DNA from 3 places in the Pseudoalteromonas sp. SCSIO 43201 genome. Region 3 is predicted to be linked to each of the others. Evidence: predicted binding sites of a transcription regulator. Region 3 holds the regulator's gene; each other region holds the start of a gene.

Region 1 (6,463 bases), 1.3 Mb from region 3:
TATAGACGACAAAGTGCTAAATGATTTACGTGGTGGATTTAACCTACCTGCTAAACCTGAAATTCTGCAAGCACTTCAAAATGAATTATCAAAATCAGAACCTGAATTATTTGCTGTTGCAAACATAATTGCTGCAGATGTCGGTGCGTCTGCTGCGGTATTAAAAGTGATAAATTCACCTGCCTATGGCCTTGCTCGTACTATTACAGATATACGACAAGCGGTGATGTTTTTGGGAGTAACTTGTATTACGCAGTTGGTAACAGGGTATTTGCTTAAAAACGCATTTGAGCAATCAAAGTGCTGCATTTCGCTGCAGCAATTTTGGGACAATGCAGCTGATATATCAAAGGCTGCACTTGTCGTCGGTCACTACTTAAAGTCTTCATTACCTTTAGAGAATTTACAATTACTGGGGCTATTTCATGATGCTGGGATCCCTGCAATGGCGGTAAAATATCCTGACTACGCTGAGGTGATAAAGCTATCAATAGAAAGGCCAGAACGAACACTGATTGATTATGAGCAGCAGAAATATCCAGTGCCACATACAGTGGTTGGGTATTTTTTAGCAACCTCATGGCACTTACCCAGAGAAATATGCCAAATGATTTTGCGTCATCATGATGTCAGTTACCTTGAAGAATCAGAAAAAAACCCACAGCATGCACAAACATTTGCTGCTTTAAAGCTCGCTGAAAACCTATGTTTTGAGGCAAAGCACTTTAGAAGTTCAGCAGATTGGCACTTGTTTAAAGACAAAGTCATGATTGAACTTAATATTCATGAAGACGAATATCAAAACTTAAAAGATGATGTTGATGAGGTATTTATCGGGTGAGTATATTTTGTCTGGGCAACAAAAAAGGCGCATATAGCGCCTTTTCTTTGAATAGCAGGGCTTATAGACCTGCTGCTGCACGTAGTGCGTCAGCCTTATCTGTTGCTTCCCATGGGAACTCTTCACGACCAAAGTGGCCGTAAGCAGCAGTAGGTTGATAAATTGGACGTTCTAGGTCAAGCATTGTGATCAGACCATAAGGACGTAGGTCGAAGTGTTCACGGATAAGCTCGATTAGACGAGATTCCTCAAGCTTAGCTGTACCGAATGTTTCAACGCTGATAGATGTAGGCTCTGCCACACCGATTGCGTAAGACACTTGGATTTCACACTTGTCTGCAAGGCCGGCTGCAACAATGTTCTTCGCAACATAACGTGCCGCGTACGCTGCAGAGCGGTCAACTTTTGATGGATCTTTACCAGAGAATGCACCACCACCGTGACGAGCCATGCCGCCGTAAGTATCTACGATGATTTTACGACCAGTTAGACCACAGTCACCCATAGGACCACCGATAACGAAACGGCCTGTTGGGTTGATGAAGAACTTAGTCGCTTCAGTGATAAGCTCAGCTGGTAAAGTCGGCTTGATAATAGTTTCCATCACTGCTTCTACTAGGTCGTCTTGCGATACTGAATCACAATGTTGAGTAGATAAAACCACAGCGTCGATACCAACCGCTTTACCATTTTCGTACGCAAATGTTACCTGAGACTTAGCGTCAGGGCGTAGCCAAGGTAATGTACCGTCTTTACGAACTTGTGCTTGGCGTTGCACTAAACGGTGTGAGTACGTAATTGGCGCAGGCATAAGTACGTCAGTCTCGTTACACGCGTAACCAAACATTAGACCTTGGTCACCAGCACCTTGCTCTTCAGGGCGAGTACGATCAACACCTTGGTTGATGTCTGGTGATTGCTTACCAATGGTATTTAGGATTGCACATGAATCCGCATCAAAACCCATGTCAGAGTGGGTATAACCAATTTCACGCACAGTTTTACGAGTTAATTCCTCGATATCAACCCAAGCGCTAGTCGTGATTTCACCACCAACCATAACCATACCGGTTTTAACGTAAGTTTCACACGCAACACGTGCTTTTGGATCTTGCTCAAGGATGGCATCTAGAACCGCATCAGAGATCTGATCGGCGATTTTATCCGGATGACCCTCAGAAACAGATTCAGAAGTAAATAAATGTTTAGCCATTGTATTTATGCTCACAAATATTGCGCTTCACAAACATCAGGAACAGCGCGAAAAATTAAGGGGCGTATTCTAACCAAAAAACCTACCCATTGACTAGTTATTTTACGCCTAGACGTCCAAAATTGTTCAATCTTTTTTAATGGTCAGAAAAAGTCAGTCTGTACCTGTTTTTTTATGGTCTTTGCCGTTGCAGTAGGCCATATAAATAAGTAAGAATGGGCTCAACCCCCGCGAAACACATTTAAAGGTAGGAGAATTCATGCCATCTCGCAAAGAACTTGCTAATGCAATTCGCGTTCTTTCCATGGACGCTGTACAAAAGGCCAAGTCTGGCCACCCAGGAGCCCCTATGGGCATGGCGGACATCGCAGAAGTACTTTGGCGCGACTTTCTAAAACACAACCCAAGTAACCCTGAATGGGCAGATAGAGATCGTTTTGTATTATCAAACGGTCACGGCTCAATGCTTATTTATTCATTGCTACATTTATCGGGTTATGATTTATCAATCGATGACATTAAAAACTTTCGTCAGTTACATTCCAAAACGCCAGGTCACCCAGAGTATGGCTATGCACCAGGAATAGAGACGACTACTGGCCCACTTGGTCAGGGTATCACTAATGCGGTAGGTATGGCGATTGCTGAAAAAGCCTTAGCTGCGCAGTTTAACCGCGAAGATTATGACATCGTAAACCATTATACCTACACCTTCTTAGGTGATGGTTGTTTGATGGAAGGGATCTCACACGAAGCATGTTCGTTGGCAGGTACACTTGGACTTGGCAAACTCATTGCATTTTGGGATGACAACGGTATTTCAATCGATGGTGAAGTTGAAGGTTGGTTTAGCGACGACACACCGAAGCGTTTTGAATCGTACGGCTGGCATGTTATTGCTGATGTTGATGGTCATGATAGCGACGCGATTAAATCCGCAATTGAAGCGGCTCAAGCTGAATCTGACAAACCAACGCTTATTTGTTGTAAAACCGTTATTGGCTATGGCTCACCAAATAAATCTGGCAGCCACGATTGCCACGGTGCACCGCTTGGTGACGATGAAATCAAAGCTGCTCGTGAGTTCCTTGGTTGGGAGCACGGTGCATTCGACATTCCTGAAGATATCTACGCGAAATGGGATGCAACAGCGCGTGGTCAGAACCAACAAAGTGAATGGCTAATCAAGTTTACTGAGTATCAAATGCACTACCCAGAGCTTGCCGCTGAATTTGAACGCCGTATGAAAGGTGATTTGCCAGCAGATTGGTCAGAAAAAACAGAAGCGTATATCGCTGAACTTCAAGCGAATCCGGCAAATCCTGCAACGCGTAAAGCATCACAAAATGCCTTAAACGCTTACGGCCCAATTCTTCCTGAGTTTATGGGCGGCTCTGCTGACTTAGCGGGTTCTAACTTAACGCTTTGGGATCAGTCAAAAGGTTTAACAGCCGAAGACGCAGCGGGTAACTATATCTTCTATGGTGTACGTGAATTTGGTATGTCTGCCATTATGAATGGTATTGCGCTACACAAAGGCTTTATCCCTTATGGTGCAACATTCTTAATGTTTATGGAATACGCACGTAACGCGGTACGTATGGCTGCATTAATGAAGCAAAGAAGTATTTTTGTCTACACTCATGACTCAATTGGTCTTGGTGAAGATGGTCCAACGCACCAGCCTGTTGAGCAAATGGCAAACTTACGTACCACCCCAAATCTTGCAAGCTGGCGTCCATGTGACCAAGTTGAGTCTGCAGTAGCTTGGCAGCAAGCAATAGAGCGTGCCGATGGTCCATCTGCCCTAGTGTTTACCCGTCAAGGGCTAGAGCAGCAACCTCGTACTGCTGAGCAAGTAGCTGCTATTAAGCAGGGTGGTTATGTACTGTCTTGTGATGGTGAGCCGGAAATCATCCTGATTGCAACGGGTTCAGAAGTACAACTTGCGGTTGAATCTGCTGATAAACTACGTGCAGATGGCAAAAAAGTACGCGTTGTGTCTATGCCTTCAACGGATATTTTCGATGCACAATCTGCAGAGTATAAAGAAAGCGTTCTACCAAGCTCAGTAACACGCCGTGTTGCAATTGAAGCAGGTATTGAAGACTTCTGGTACAAGTATGTCGGGTTAAATGGGGCAATCGTTGGTATGACTACCTTTGGTGAGTCAGCACCAGCAGGTGAGCTGTTTAAACTATTTGGCTTTACTGTCGAAAACATCGTTGAGAAAGCAAACGCATTATTTGCATAAGCGATTAAAAAGAAATAAAAAAACCCATGCTCTGCATGGGTTTTTTTTATTGTTATAGCAATTCTATTCAGTAAGTCGTGTGCTCAATTGTACCAATTTTCTTAATTAAGTGGTCTATTTTGAGGCGAGAAAATCTTGTCGATAACGAGGCAAAAATTTTGCTATTTAGTTGTTCTAAATAAGAAATTTTTAACGCTGTTAGCGTCAGATTTACTCCTTCAAATTGAGCAAGTATTAACTCAAATTGGTATTAAACTTTAAACTGATCGACTGACAAGCGCAGCTCTTCTGCGAGTTTCGCCACTTCAGAGCTTGAAATTGACGTCTGGCTTGCACCTTCAGCCGTTTGCTCAGCAATCGTAACAATAGACTCTAAACGTTCACTAATTTCTTGCGCTACTTGCTGCTGCTCGTTTGCTGCATTAGCGATTTCTTCACTTACATCATGCGCTTGTGAAACGGCTGCGGTAATAGAGTTCAATGCTTCGTTGGCAAGGTCGCTTTGGTTCACACAAGACTCAGCCTGTTGTTTACCTTTCGACATTGCACTTACGGCTTCTTCCGCACCTGCTTGTAAAGACTCGATCATCGCCTGAATTTCTTGTGTAGACTCTTGAGTTTTACTTGCTAAAGAGCGTACTTCGTCAGCAACTACCGCAAACCCTCGACCTTGTTCTCCAGCTCGAGCTGCTTCAATTGCAGCATTAAGCGCAAGTAAGTTAGTTTGCTCGGCGATGCCTCGTATAACATCCAAAATACTTCCGATAGAAGCACTATCTTGATGTAGTTTATTGATAACACGCGATGCCTCGTCGACTTCTTTGGCGAGTTGCTCAATGGTGTGTTTATTTTCGTGTGAGATACCTTTAACGCGCTCAGCTTCTTTGTCAGCATTTTTGATTTCTTGCAACGCTTGGTGTGCGCTGTTGCTTACACCATGAGAAGTGCTACTCATCTCGGTTGTTGCTGTAGCTGCTTGCTCAACTTGTGCTTGCTGATTTTTAATCGCTTGACTCGATTCAGTGGTAATCGTCGATGTTTCTTCAGAGGCCGCTGCCAGTTGTGTTGAACGAGAAATAATACCTGTGATCAGTTCACGTAAACTCGAGATTAACGTATTACAGCTTTTCGAAAGTTCTCCAAACTCGTCTTTGGCGGTATCATCTAAGCGCTGCGTCATATCGCCACTGGCTACGATATTCAATACTCGATTTACTTCAGAAAGAGGCTTGGTAATGCGACTCACTGTAATGTATGCAACACCGACAGCCATAATAGTCGCCACCATCATACCTATCCAAGTCCATAAATTAGCTTTACCGACGTCACTGCGCACACCTTGTTGCAAATTGAACGCGACTTGGCTTGCTTCTGACAACAAATCGTCAAGCTGAGAAAGCGCCGCTTGTGTTGTTTTTTCAGCGTCTGCAAGTTCTTTTTGGGTTTCAGCAAGGGCGAGTATCAGGCGCTTTTGGTTTTCTGCAATACTGTTACTACCAGTTACTGTATCTTTTAGAGCCGTATAATATCCCTCAAGATCTGCGAATAGTCCGCTATCAAGTGCAGTCACTGGACCACGGATCAAGTCGATATTTCGTCCTAGCTCTTCAACTAAATACTTTTGCTCATTTCTAACGATTTCTAGCGTGTTGGTGTCTTCAACAGTGACTAAATCGTTTGCACTAGTAACCACAGAAGAAAAGTTGTTCTCAAGACTATTTGCTGCTTGAAAAGCGCGTTTGTCGCTATCTTCTAATCCATCTAAATCGATGATGTCTACCGTTACCATGGTGGCATCCTCGGCAGCCATATCAAGATCAGATAACTGTTCTTTGAGCTTATCGCGCAAAGAAAGCTCTGACGACTTCTCAGTGACTAGGCTATTCATGGCTTTTACAAATGCGTCGTAACTTTTGCCAACATCGCTGCTGCTTGAAGCAAGTTTGTTGTTAGAAGCGACCACCTGTTGGAGTTCAGAGTATGTTTTATCAAAAATCTTCTGACGCTCAGAAAACATTTGTCTCAGCGTCGCAAGCTCTGTTTCTGAGCGCGCATAAAAACTACCTTGCGCCATCTTGCTCATTAATGTGAACTCAACTTTGAGTTCAGAGCTTTTTGATAGTGCAGGTAAGGAGAGGCTGTTTACCTGCTGAGT
Region 2 (6,463 bases), 1.2 Mb from region 3:
GCTTGCCGTCGTTATTTATTTTCGGCACGACATAGTAAGCTTATTATCTGGCTGGTTTAAATCGTTTTCAGGTCCGCATTCAAAAGAGAGCCGCCTGACATGGTGTATTGTTGTTGCGACAATTCCATTTGTATTACTGGCGCCTCTATTAAAAGATATTGTCGAAATCTACTTACGCAGTGCGTGGGTTATTGCAATCTCTACTATCGTTTTTGGTTTATTGCTGTGGTATGCCGATGTGAAAGCAAAACAGATCAAAGACGAGTTTGCGCTAAATTGGAAAAGTGCATTGATACTTGGACTGGCGCAAATTACTGCGGTTATTCCTGGAACATCGCGATCTGGGATCACAATTACAGCCGGATTATTGCTAGGGCTTGATAAGAAAAGTGCCGCAAGATTTTCGTTTTTGATGTCTATTCCTGTGATTTCGATGATGGGGCTTTACTATAGTTTAGAATTGGCAATGGGCGATGAAGTGGTTGATTGGAATGCCCTCCTAAGTGGCGCGGTATTGTCGTTTGTTTCAGCTTATGCGTGTATATTCTTCTTTCTAAAAATTATCGAACGTATGGGTATGATGCCATTTGTTATATATCGTTTATTACTTGGAGTAGGGCTAATCGCTTTCTTAAGTTTTAGCTAATCTTTCTAGTCCGGTTAGGTAAAAGCCAGTTTGTGGAGTCAAGCTGGCTTTTTCATTTATATAATGATTAAGCAATTTGTTTTTCTGCAAGGCTCAATTCCATGGTTGCTTTGAGTAGGCGATACAGGTTGATAGAGGCATCAATTTCTTCTTTACGGTTCGTTAAACTCTCAATATTCAAACCAAGAGAAATATCTAAGTGTGAACAACTTTTTAAGATTTGATCTAGATTTTCTCTACAAATTCTAATGGACTCGCTCAGTGTATTTTCTGCATCTAACATACGCCACTTAGTCGCCTCTGGTACGGATATACCCAGCCACTGCATAAACTGTAAAGTCTTCTCTCCACCACAAGGAGTAAAAGTTAAAATAATACGTTTTGGTGTCGTGCCCTGTTGCTTACAAGTACGAGCATAGCTTGTGATCAGATCTATGGTTGCTTGGGCATCATAGACAGCTTGAGAGACAAAAAACTGGCAGCCTTGGACTGTTTTATCAATCAATCTTTCGTGCTCATTACGCTTACTAGCATGACGCTCCGCGATGGTTACACCACCTAAGAAAAACTCCTCTTGATGGTGCTTTAACACCTTATAAGCTTCTGATAATGGCAGCTTAATATCGCCTGTTGAAGAAGGGCTTCCAACTAACACCAGATTGTTCAATCCATGTTGTCGTTTAGTGCTGTTAAGCCAATTACTGAATGCTTCTCCGTCACGCTGTGCTACGCTTTTATAGGTAATAACATCAAGGTGCGATAATTCACGGATCAACTGACTATACTCACAAGGGTCAACGGTGTGCTTGAATGGGAATGGGCGCGGTACCTGAGTGCGGCTGCTTTCATCTTGAATATCGTAAATTATCACACCATCGTATTCGATTTCATGTAAACGTCCTAGCAACTTAGCTGCGATTGCTTTGAGCTGCTCGGGTGTGGTGCCTATCTTTGGTGGTGTGGTACCAATTAAATATACCCCTTGGTTAGGGTCAATGATTTTCTCTTGAAGCGTTAAAGCCATAATCTGCGTCCACAAAAGCATTTCAGTATCTCTTTACTAATATAGCAGCCATTTAGACGTCTAGATAGATTTTTTTAATGAAAGAATTTCAATAATTATGAATTTCTCTCAAGTGCCAAAGGTAAAATGTCATAATTGTTTACATATTAAGAGGGTAAATCATCTCGTAAATTAGCGAATGAGTATCGCTTTGGGGCATAATCAAGAAGTTTGCTGAAGTAAGTGATCACTACTTATTTAGAATAAAAATATGATTAGGAACCAATCCATGAAATTCAAATTACTAGCAACTAGTTTTGCCGTGAGCCTAGCGCTTAGTGGTTGTGCTATGACTAATGCCGATAGTACACAGAATGCAGCTGCTGGTGCTCAAGCCGCTCAGTCAAATAAAGTATTTGCCCAAGATTACGTACTCGAAGAGTTAGAAAACGGTCTTCGTGTCATGGTAGTAAAAACCAATTACCCTGATGTAGTATCACTACAAATTCCAGTATCAGTTGGCTCTCGCAATGAAGTTGAAGCCGGAAAAACAGGCTTTGCTCATTTCTTTGAACACATGATGTTTAAAGGCTCAGAAAAATATCCTCAAGATGTGTACTCAGATATTTTGAAAAATTCAGGTGTTGATAATCGCGCTTATACAACCAATGATTTTACCAACTATCATTTAAACTTCTCTAAACAGCACTTAGATAAAGTGTTGGAAATTGAAGCTGATATTTTCCAAAACCTAACGTACAGTGAAGAGCAGTTCCGTACCGAGGCGCTCACTGTCAAAGGAGAGTACCTTAAAAACAACGCAAGTCCTGTGCGTAAGTTACTTTCTGCGGTAAGAAAAGAAGCATTCGACAAACATACTTATAAACATACCACGATGGGCTTTTTTGAGGACATTGAGGCAATGCCTGATCAAATGGCCTATGGTAAAACATTCTTTGAGCGCTTCTATAAGCCTGAATATGTATCACTGGTGATCGTGGGCGATGTTGACCCTAAAGCAACCATAGCGATGGTGAAAAAGCATTGGGGCAACTGGAAAAGAGGTGATTATCAAGCCGATATTCCAGTTGAGCCAAAGCAAGAGCAAGCACGTTATGTGCACGAGAAATATGACGGCTTGCCAGGGCACTGGTTGCTTGTTTCTTATAAAGGAGCTGCATGGGAGCCGAAGAAAAAAGATCGTGCAGCACTTGATCTGATCTCGCAGCTTTATTTCTCTAGTAACTCTGAGTTATACCAGGAGTTGGTAGTAGACAAGCAGCTGGCAAGTCAAATGTTTACCTACAACCCTGAGACTAAAGATCCAGGGCTTTTGCATGTATTTGTTAAAGTGGAAAACGAAAAAGATTTAGCGACAGTACGTGATGCGATTAACAATACATATGCAAAAGCTCGCACAGAATTAGTCGACGAAAATAAGTTGGCAGCGCTTAAATCTAACTCAAAGTATAGCTTTATTAACGGCCTTGACTCATCGCAAGCAATTGCTTCTACACTTGCACGTTATGTGCATTTTGAGCGAGATCCTGAGGTTATCAATGAGCTGTATGCGACAGCTGACCAAGTAACTGCAAAAGATATACGTGATATTGCCAATAAATACTTTGTCGATAGTAGCCGTACTACGGTGACTATGTCGGCGCTTGAGTCCGTATCAGGCTTTGATAAAGAAGTCGAGCTAGACAAGTTAGTTGCAAAAATGGACAAGCCTGCAACACGTCATTTTAATGTACTAGATAAAACCAATAACTCTCCACTGGTGGATGTAAACTTCCTGTTTTATACCGGTGCTGCCGCTGATCCTGAAGGCAAAAAAGGGCTTGCTGCGTTGACGGCTGCAATGATAGCCAAAGGTGGTAGTGAATCACAATCTTACAAAGAGATTCAAAAAGCGCTTTATCCAATTGCGGGTAGTTTTGGCTATCAAATTGATAAAGAAATGATTTCTCTACAAGGCCGTATTCACAAAGACAATGCAGAGCAGTGGTATGGCATTGTGAGTCAGCAGTTGCTGGCACCAGGCTTTAGAGAGGACGACTTTAATCGACTGAAAAAAGAGCTTATCGATAGCATCAAAGCTGGCCTAAAAGCATCGAATGACGAAGAGTTAGGTAAAGAAGTGCTATATCATGAGTTGTATCAAGGTCACCCATACGAAAGCTACAATTTTGGTGATTTATCTGACCTAGAAGCGATTACATTGGATGATGTGAAAGCGTTTTATGCTCAGCAGTTTACCCAAGCAAAACTTAACGTGGGTATTACAGGTGCGCTTGATAAACAGCTAAAAGAAGAAATGTTCAGTGATCTTGCGACACTGCCAAAAGGCCAAGAAGCACGTTTACAAGTGCCTGATGCGCCAACATTGTTAGGGCGTCATGCGACGATTGTAGAGAAAAATGCCAAGTCGACAGCTGTCTCTTTTGGTTTCCCAATTGACACTATTCGTAGCAACAAAGACTGGGCTGCACTTTGGTTGGTGCGCTCATACTTTGGTGAGCACCGCAGCGCTAACAGTCACTTGTACCAACGCATTCGTCAAGTTCGTGGCATGAACTATGGCGATTATGCGTATATTGAATACTTCCCTCGCGGGATGTTCCAAACCAAGCCTGACGCAAACTTAGGCCGTAGTGAGCAGATCTTCCAAGTATGGTTACGCCCACTGCGCTCTAATAATGACGCACACTTTGCAACACGTACTGCCTTATTTGAGCTAGATAAGCTGATCAAAGAAGGGATGAGCAAAGCCGATTTTGAGGCGACACGTAACTTCTTAATTAACTTTGTGCCGCAAATGGTAGCGAGCCAAGATAGGCAGCTAGGCTATGCGTTAGATAGTCAATTCTACAATACCGATGAATTTGTGAAGTATGTGACTGAGCAATTGCAGTCTCTATCTGTTGATGACATCAACCGTGTTATCAAAGAGAATTTGCAGACCGACAATATTCACTATGTATTTATCACGGGTGACGCCAAAGACATGGCAAAACGTTTAAGTGATAAGCAGTCATCACCTATGACCTATAACACGAAAAAGCCAGAAGCACTGTTGGCAGAAGATGCTGAAATTGCCACGTATCCACTGAATATTCCAAGTCAGAATATTAAAACGCTAGATGTAGAAAAAGTGTTTAAATAATCAGTGCACTGAGTAATGAAAATGGCGGCTAAGTTTTTAGCCGCCATTTTTTGTGTCAAAGTCACGGATAATTTTAGGTAATGGTGTTGAACCACTCTATCGCTGCGGTTACCCAAATTAGAAATGCAATTAGTAATGTTAGTGTCACGGCAGCTGAAGCCATATCTTTTGCACGACCAGATAATAAGTGATGTTCGGTACTCACTCTGTCTGTAAGTGCTTCAATTGCTGAGTTGATAAGTTCAATCACTAATATTAACAGCACACTACCGACTAACAGTGCCCATTGAGCAATGCTTTGCGCTAGCACAATGGATAAAGGAATACTCACTATTAGCAACCAAGTTTCTTGTCTAAATGCAGACTCTTCTTTGTACGCCGCTTTCATCCCTTTCACTGAGCAATGGGTTGCTTTGATAAGTCGGGCAAGCCCTGTGCCATTTGGTTTGTTGCTATCCGTGGTCTTGATCTTTATCGACATATTCTCGATCCTGCGTTGGTAGTATGCAATGGGGCGTATTATACGAAGAACTGTCTAGCTCGACAGTACTAAATTGTAAGAATCTATGGTCTACTTGGTATATCTAAACCGCATTTAAATATGTTGGTTATTAGATATAACCAAGTGTTTGAAGCCTGATTTTTTATAATACATGACACTGAATCAATCTAAGCGTTACACTATATTAAGCATCAGTATTATCGGAAGTACATTACATGAGACATGAGATCTGGAACAAGTTACGCGAAGAAGCCAATGAGCTAGTTGCGCGAGAGCCATTACTGGCAAGCCACGTATACTCGAGTATTTTAAACCATGAGTGTCTTGGCGCAGCGTTAAGTTTTATTGTTGCAAATAAACTTGCCGATGCCGTCGTATCTGCGTTTACTATCCGAGAGTTGTTCGATCAGGCCTTTGTACACTGCGATACCATGTTGACTCATGTTGCGCATGACATAAAAGCAGTTAAAGATCGTGACCCTGCTGCCGATAGTTATCTCAACGTAATTTTAAATTTGAAAGGTTTTCATGCAATCCAAGCACATCGACTTGCATACTGCCTCTGGCGCCAAGACAGAAAAGAACTTGCTCGTTTTATCCAAAGCAGAACTTCTGAAGTATTCGGTGTTGACATCCATCCTGCTTGTAAAGTCGGTCATGGTATTATGTTTGACCATGCGACTGGTATAGTTATTGGTGAAACTGCGGTTATTGAAGATAATGTGTCTATTCTTCAATCTGTAACCTTAGGGGGTACAGGGAACGAACAAGGTGATCGTCACCCTAAAATCCGTGCAGGTGTACTGATTGGTGCAGGTGCCAAAGTGCTTGGCAATATCGAAGTGGGAGAGGGAGCCCGCATTGGCGCAGGCTCTGTAGTATTAAGTCCGGTAGCACCACATACGACGGTGGTGGGTATTCCTGCCAAGGTTGTTGGCAAGCCCTCTTGCCCATGTCCTGCTGAAAGTATGAATCAGAATTTCCTTGAAGATGAAGACCGGCTCGAAAATGAGTCAATCACCTCAGCAATGTTGTAAGGTTATCACACGATAAGATGGGGAGTTATTTCCCCATCTTGCTAACTGCTTATTGAATTTTCTTTACCAGCGATATCACTTCACCATCTGCCAACTGAGTGGTAATTGG
Region 3 (6,463 bases):
ATCGCACTGTTTGTGGTTGTAAATATGGAAGCAACCGACACTCAGAATGCGAATGTTTAGCACACTCTCACATTAACTTCGTAGGAAAATATCGCGCCATGACAGATTTTCGTCAACAAGCTCTAGATTATCACGAGAAGCCCGTTCCAGGTAAAATCAGCGTAGAGCTGACTAAGCCTGCCGAGACCGTAAAAGACCTAGCACTCGCATACAGCCCTGGTGTTGCCGAGCCAGTACGTGAAATCGCGGCAGATCCTGCGAATGCCTATCGTTATACAGGTAAAGGGAACATGGTAGCTGTGATCAGTAATGGTACTGCTATTTTAGGACTAGGTAATTTAGGTCCTTTGGCTTCGAAACCAGTTATGGAAGGTAAGGCTCTGTTATTTAAACGCTTTGCTGGACTGGACTCGATTGATATTGAAGTTAAACATAACACCACTGAAGACTTCATCAATACAGTAGCGAATATTGCAGATACTTTTGGCGGGATTAACCTTGAAGATATCAAAGCGCCTGAGTGCTTTGAAATTGAGCGCGCGCTTATTGAACGCTGTGATATACCCGTTTTCCATGATGATCAACACGGTACTGCAATTGTGACTGCGGCTGGTATGCTCAATGCACTTGAGATCCAAGGTAAAGATATTCATGATGCGATCATCGTGTGTTTAGGAGCTGGTGCCGCTGCAATAGCGTGTATGGAGCTACTTATAAAATGTGGTGCACAAAGAGAGCATATTTATATGCTAGACAGAAAAGGCGTGATCCATACTCGTCGTGACGATCTTAACGAATACAAAGAGCTGTTTGCAAATAATACGGATAAGCGCACGTTACAGGATGTGATTGCAGAGGCTGACGTATTTGTTGGCGTTTCAGGCCCAGATCTTCTATCTGCTGAAGATTTAAAATTAATGGCTGATAAGCCAGTTGTATTTGCATGTTCGAACCCAGATCCTGAGATCAGCCCCGATGTTGCACATGGTGCTCGTGATGATTTGATTATGGCAACAGGTCGTTCTGATTATCCAAACCAAGTGAACAATGTGCTATGTTTTCCGTTCATCTTCCGTGGTGCACTAGATGTACGTGCTACAGCGATCAATGACGAAATGAAGATTGCGGCAGTTGAGGCTATTAGAAGTATTGCAAAAGAGCCAGTACCTGCAGAGGTGTTAAAAGCAGCTGATGTCGACAGCCTTGAGTTTGGTCCGCAATACATTATCCCTAAACCGATGGATCCTCGCTTGTTACCTCGAATAGCAAAAGCGGTTGCTACTGCTGCGGTTGAATCTGGCGTAGCGCAAATCGAGATGCCCTTGGGTTATATGGAATAAAATAACCTAAACTGGGATAATAATTTGTTCTCTAGCAGTTGTTATCCCTTACTCTTTCGGTAAATTTGTTTGTAATAGGCCAGCTATTGACGCACAAATTTGCCTTGTATTAAGAAATAACTGCTTGTAGCGATTCCAGCTTAAGTATGAAAAAAGCCTCGATTGAGGCTTTTTTGTGTCTTTATTTCCGTGAAAAATGAAGAGTCGATATTATACCAATTTGACTTAATACTTGCTCAATTTGAAGGAGTAAATCTGACGCTAACAGCGTTAAAGATTTCTCATTTAGAACAACTAAATAGCAAAATTTTTGCCTAGTTATCGACAAGATTTTCTCGCCTCAAAATAAACCACTTAATTAAGAAAATTGGTATTATTCTTCGTTTATTTCAGGGATCTCTAAACCACGCTCTTCCATTATTTGTCTTACTTCTAACGGAATACGTTCTGGGTTGTCTTTTCTCAGGTCTTCATCACTTGGAAGTGGTTGACCCGTGAAAGCATGTAAAAAGGCTTCACATAATAGCTCGCTGTTTGTTGCATGGCGCAAGTTATTTACTTGACGACGTGTACGTTCATCAGTAAGTACTTTGAGCACGTTCAAAGGGATACTCACTGTGATTTTTTTTACTTGCTCTGCTTTTTTACCGTGTTCTGCATATGGGTGAATATACTCACCATTCCATTTTGCCATAATTGTGTACTTGCCTCAGTTACATCAATGCCAATATGACTGGGTTCTGATTGATATTGTTCAGCTAAGCAGGTGGAGCAGGGAAATCTTTAAAGAGTAAAGATAAAACCTGAACTTGAATAGTTGAGCAAATTAATCCGCTATGGCGAGAACTATAGATCTCTGCCATAGTTTTCAATAACTCAGTCGTATTAGCAACGCCTTAAGTGGCGAAATTTTATCGGTTTAAAAAAGATAGTCAAATACTAGTTATTTAGCCATTTAGCAGTATAAATGTTTTGACTTCTAGTTGTCGTTGCTCTAACCTTTTAGACGTCTAAACATCCAACTATCTAGGTGACCCTATGAGTCAAATTAACAAATCGACGGTTGCAGTGCGTCACGGTATAGAAGCTGATAAAGCACATGGTGCAGTGGTTCCGCCCCTTTATCTGTCGACGACCTATTCATTTGCAGATTTTGATACCAAGCGTGATTATGACTATGGCCGCAGTGGTAACTTTAATCGTGATGTGTTGGCACAAGCGTTAACCGAACTTGAAGGAGGTCAACGTGGCATTATTACCGCAACAGGTATGTCGGCTATTCACCTAGTAACTCAATTATTAAACCATGACGACACTTTAGTGATCCCCCACGATTGCTATGGTGGCAGTTATCGTTTATTTACGTCATTGGCAAAGCGTGGGCTACTCAAAGTAGAAGTAGTGGATTTAACCCAGCCAGAAAGCCTTGAGAAACTAGAAAAAATCCAGCCTAAACTTGTGTGGATAGAAACACCAAGTAATCCAATTTTACGATTAACCGATATTGAAGCAGTTGTAACCGCTGCGCATGCGGTCGGTGCTTTAGTTGCGGCAGACAATACCTTCTTGTCACCAGCATTACAAAACCCTATCGCTTTTGGAGTCGATATTGTTGTTCACTCAACCACTAAATATATTAACGGTCACTCCGATGTGGTAGGTGGTGCAGTGATAGCGCGCACGCAAGAGCTAGGAGATGAGTTGGCTTGGTGGGCAAATAACATTGGTATTACGGGCGCGCCTTTTGATAGTTATCTGACATTGCGTGGACTGCGCACACTTAACGTACGCTTACGCCAACATCAAGAGAATGCGCAACAGATTGCTGAATACTTAGAGAAGTCGCCGTATGTGAGTCAAGTATACTATCCCGGTCTCAAGTCGCATCCACAGCATGAGCTAGCAAAAAAACAACAACTAGGCTTTGGTGGTATGGTGAGCTTTGATATTAAGGGTGATCTACAGACATCGGCTAAATTTTTAACTTCGTTAAAGCAGTTCTCGCTCGCCGAATCACTAGGTGGAGTTGAAAGTTTAATCTGCCATCCTGCGACCATGACACACGCAGGAATGGAACCTCAGGCACGTCTCGAAGCTGGGGTTGGCGATACCTTAATTCGCATTTCAGTGGGCATTGAAGATGTGCAAGACTTAATCGCAGATCTTGAAGCCGGATTTTCCAGTATTGATGACAGCCAGGCAAGTGATGACGCGAAGTCATTTAAGCTTACGCCTGCACATACCGTTGCGTTGTGGTGAGTAAATGGCAAAAGTAGTACATAAGTTTGGTGGTTCTAGTTTAAGCTCTGCAGAGCGCTATCAGGCTGTTGCTAAGATAATATTAGAGCAGTGTCAGTTAGGTGATAGCGTAGTGGTTTCAGCTGCGGGAAAAACAACCAATACTTTGGTGAAGCTATGGCAGAGTTTTGAGCAGCAAGATGTGCGCGCTTTTAACGACGTCTTGTTACAAGTTGAAAACCATCAACGTGAATTAATAGATGCGTTGTTTACCGGCGATAGGCATGCTGCTTTGCTCAAGCAGCTCGTGAACGAATTGCAGGCCCTTGCGCAAGCGCGTGAAGCACGCACACTTCACTATGCCAGTCTACTGGCGCATGGGGAGTTGTGGTCGGCTCGTGTCCTAGCCAATTACTTAAGCTCACAAGGTATTGAAGCTCGGGATATTGACGCTAGAAAACTATTTGTGCAACAGGATGGTGTATTATTACATGCGTTGAATAAAGAGGTGTGTTACAGCGCAATTGGTGACAATGCTGTGCATATTGTTACCGGCTTTATTGCAGCAGATAGTCAAGGTGAAACTGTGACTTTGGGGCGCAATGGAAGCGATTACAGTGCGACTTTACTGGCCAATTATATTGATGCCACTCAGGTATCGATTTGGACAGATACCACAGGCGTATTTAGTACCGATCCACGTAAAGTCAGTAGTGCAATAAAATACGCTAAAGTATGTCGAAGTCAGGCTGAATTATTAGCACGTTTGGGGAACCCTGTCCTGCATGCAAAAACACTCTCTCCCTTGAAAGGTACTGATATAAAACTACAAGTGCGAAGTAGTTTTGACTCAGACGCACTAGGCACTGAAATTGTTAAAGCAGGTTATAGTAAAGAGAAGCGCTTTATCACTACTTTTGGACAACTAGATTTACTGCGTGTTGAAAAATTAAATAGTGGTGAAGTAAAACAGCTTAGCCAACTAATACAGCATAGTATTCATCATTTTATCAAAGGTGGAGAGGCGCATTTATTGGTGCCATCCGAGTTTAGCCATCTGGTTATCAATGCCTTAGAGCCTCGTGCAAATATCATTGAATCACAAGTGCAAGGCTTTGCTGTCGTTGCGCCAAGCCAAGATATCGCAGGGTTACATCTGCAAGCTTTAGAATTGCTAGACGACAATGCGATAGTGACCCGTTTTGTATTACAAGCACAAAACTATAGTTTAGTGCTGACTGATCAGTCTATTGATAGTGATGTTTTGGCAGTATTACATGAACGGCTTGTCAATAAAGGCAGAGAGCTCGCGGTCATCGTTGCAGGTGTTGGCAATGTGGGTGAGGTTTTTATTGAGCAGTGTAAAGATCAGTTTGACAAACTGAGTGAGCACTTTGATCTGAAGTTGGTAGGATTGTTGCGCTCAAAACAAATGTTGTTTTGTCCAAGCGGATTAAACTTAGCCCAATGGCAGCAGCAATGGCAAAATGAAGCCATAGAATATAACGAAGCTGAATTATTTACTCGCATCAAAGAGCTTGATTACGAACATAAAGTAATTATTGATATTACCGCAAGCGAGTGCTTTAGTGCATTATATCCACAGTTTGTAGAACATGACTGTCATCTGATCAGCGCCAATAAATACGCTGGTACAGCGAAGCACAACTGGTACACACAACTACGGCAAAAACTGCAAGAACGTAACTTATTATGGCGTTATAACACCAGTGTTGGAGCTGGGTTGCCTGTTAACTTTGCCTTAGCGGATCTGCAAAATAGCGGCGACGAAATTGTGAGAATCGAGGGGGTTTTCTCTGGTACTCTATCTTGGCTGTGCAGTCGTTATGACGGCTCTGAGGCTTTTTCTGAGTTAGTACTGGGCGCACAAGCGCTTGGGTTTACCGAACCTGATCCAAGAGAAGACCTGTCTGGTCGTGATATGCAGAGAAAGTTGCTAATTTTGGCAAGAGAGTTGGGTATTGAACTTGAGTTAGATGAGATTGAACTAGAACCATTAATGCCAGATAATCTGGCGCAAGGCTCGTGGTTACAATTTTTGGAAAATCGCCAACAGCTTGACGACTTTTACGCTGAACACGACGCCAAAGCCCGTGAAAATGACGCTGTACTACGTTACACCGGGGCGCTGGAAATTGCGAACAATGGTCATGTCTGTGCAAAAGTTGGGATTGCACATGTACCCAATGGTGCCGCCATTGCTAATTTAACGCCCGGTGACAATATTTTTGTGATCCACACAAAATGGTATGAGCAAAACCCGCTGGTGATCCAAGGCCCTGGTGCCGGTAAAGAAGTGACCGCTGCTGGGATCCATTCAGATTTGTTCTGGTTGACGCAAAATTTGAAATAACCTGAACTTCAGCTAGTTATACCAATTTGCTTAATTAAGTGGTCTATTTTCTCGTCTTATAATAGACCAATTGATTAAGATAGTTGGTTCTAAATGTAATCCGTCAGTCCACTCTGTATCCTGGTCTTAACTACTAACAAAAATGCCGATACAGGCATCGGCATTTTTTGTTTAGAACAATTCTTCGTGTGTTGGTAGCGGCGCACTATTGTCAAATGGTGTGCTGCTATCAGTATCTAACACGTACTTAGTGGGAGCTGTACCTTGCTCGAAATACTCAAAGCGAGAGGTATGATCGTTCTTGCGAGACAAAAGTCCAGTTTTTAAATCAATGCGGGTTGAAATAAGACCCGGTGGCGGCTCTATTGGTGCTAAAGGTTCATCTTTGAGTGCTTCGCGCATAAAGTCTATCCAAGCTGGTTGCGCTGAAATCGCCCCTGCTTCGGCACCAACGAGCTGGTTTTTACCCAGATTAGCATTATACGCAGCGCGACCTAGTGATTTGCTAGCA

Evidence for each region. Region 3 encodes MetJ, which represses methionine synthesis genes. Its sites were predicted from a motif close to TAGACGTCTAGACGTCTA; they were not measured.
Region 1: a site for MetJ is predicted at 2,156-2,173, ahead of metK (methionine adenosyltransferase). Genes of this name have one in related genera too.
Region 2: a site for MetJ is predicted at 1,716-1,733, ahead of J8Z24_RS13650 (methylenetetrahydrofolate reductase). Genes of this name have one in related genera too.

What each region holds. Positions count from the first base shown of each region.
Region 1 covers NZ_CP072683.1:3,105,338-3,111,800, reverse strand. Annotated here, with positions in the region: gene J8Z24_RS13395 (HDOD domain-containing protein) at 1-841, shown strand, start outside; gene metK (methionine adenosyltransferase) at 903-2,054, opposite strand; gene tkt (transketolase) at 2,314-4,308, shown strand; gene J8Z24_RS13380 (methyl-accepting chemotaxis protein) at 4,559-6,463, opposite strand, start outside.
Region 2 covers NZ_CP072683.1:3,165,071-3,171,533, reverse strand. Annotated here, with positions in the region: gene J8Z24_RS13655 (undecaprenyl-diphosphate phosphatase) at 1-646, shown strand, start outside; gene J8Z24_RS13650 (methylenetetrahydrofolate reductase) at 714-1,670, opposite strand; gene J8Z24_RS13645 (M16 family metallopeptidase) at 1,939-4,815, shown strand; gene J8Z24_RS13640 (diacylglycerol kinase) at 4,889-5,296, opposite strand; gene cysE (serine O-acetyltransferase) at 5,533-6,354, shown strand; gene xseA (exodeoxyribonuclease VII large subunit) at 6,404-6,463, opposite strand, start outside.
Region 3 covers NZ_CP072683.1:471,774-478,236, forward strand. Annotated here, with positions in the region: gene J8Z24_RS02040 (malic enzyme-like NAD(P)-binding protein) at 99-1,340, shown strand; gene metJ (met regulon transcriptional regulator MetJ) at 1,714-2,034, opposite strand; gene metB (cystathionine gamma-synthase) at 2,379-3,599, shown strand; gene metL (bifunctional aspartate kinase/homoserine dehydrogenase II) at 3,604-5,952, shown strand; gene J8Z24_RS02060 (penicillin-binding protein 1A) at 6,124-6,463, opposite strand, start outside.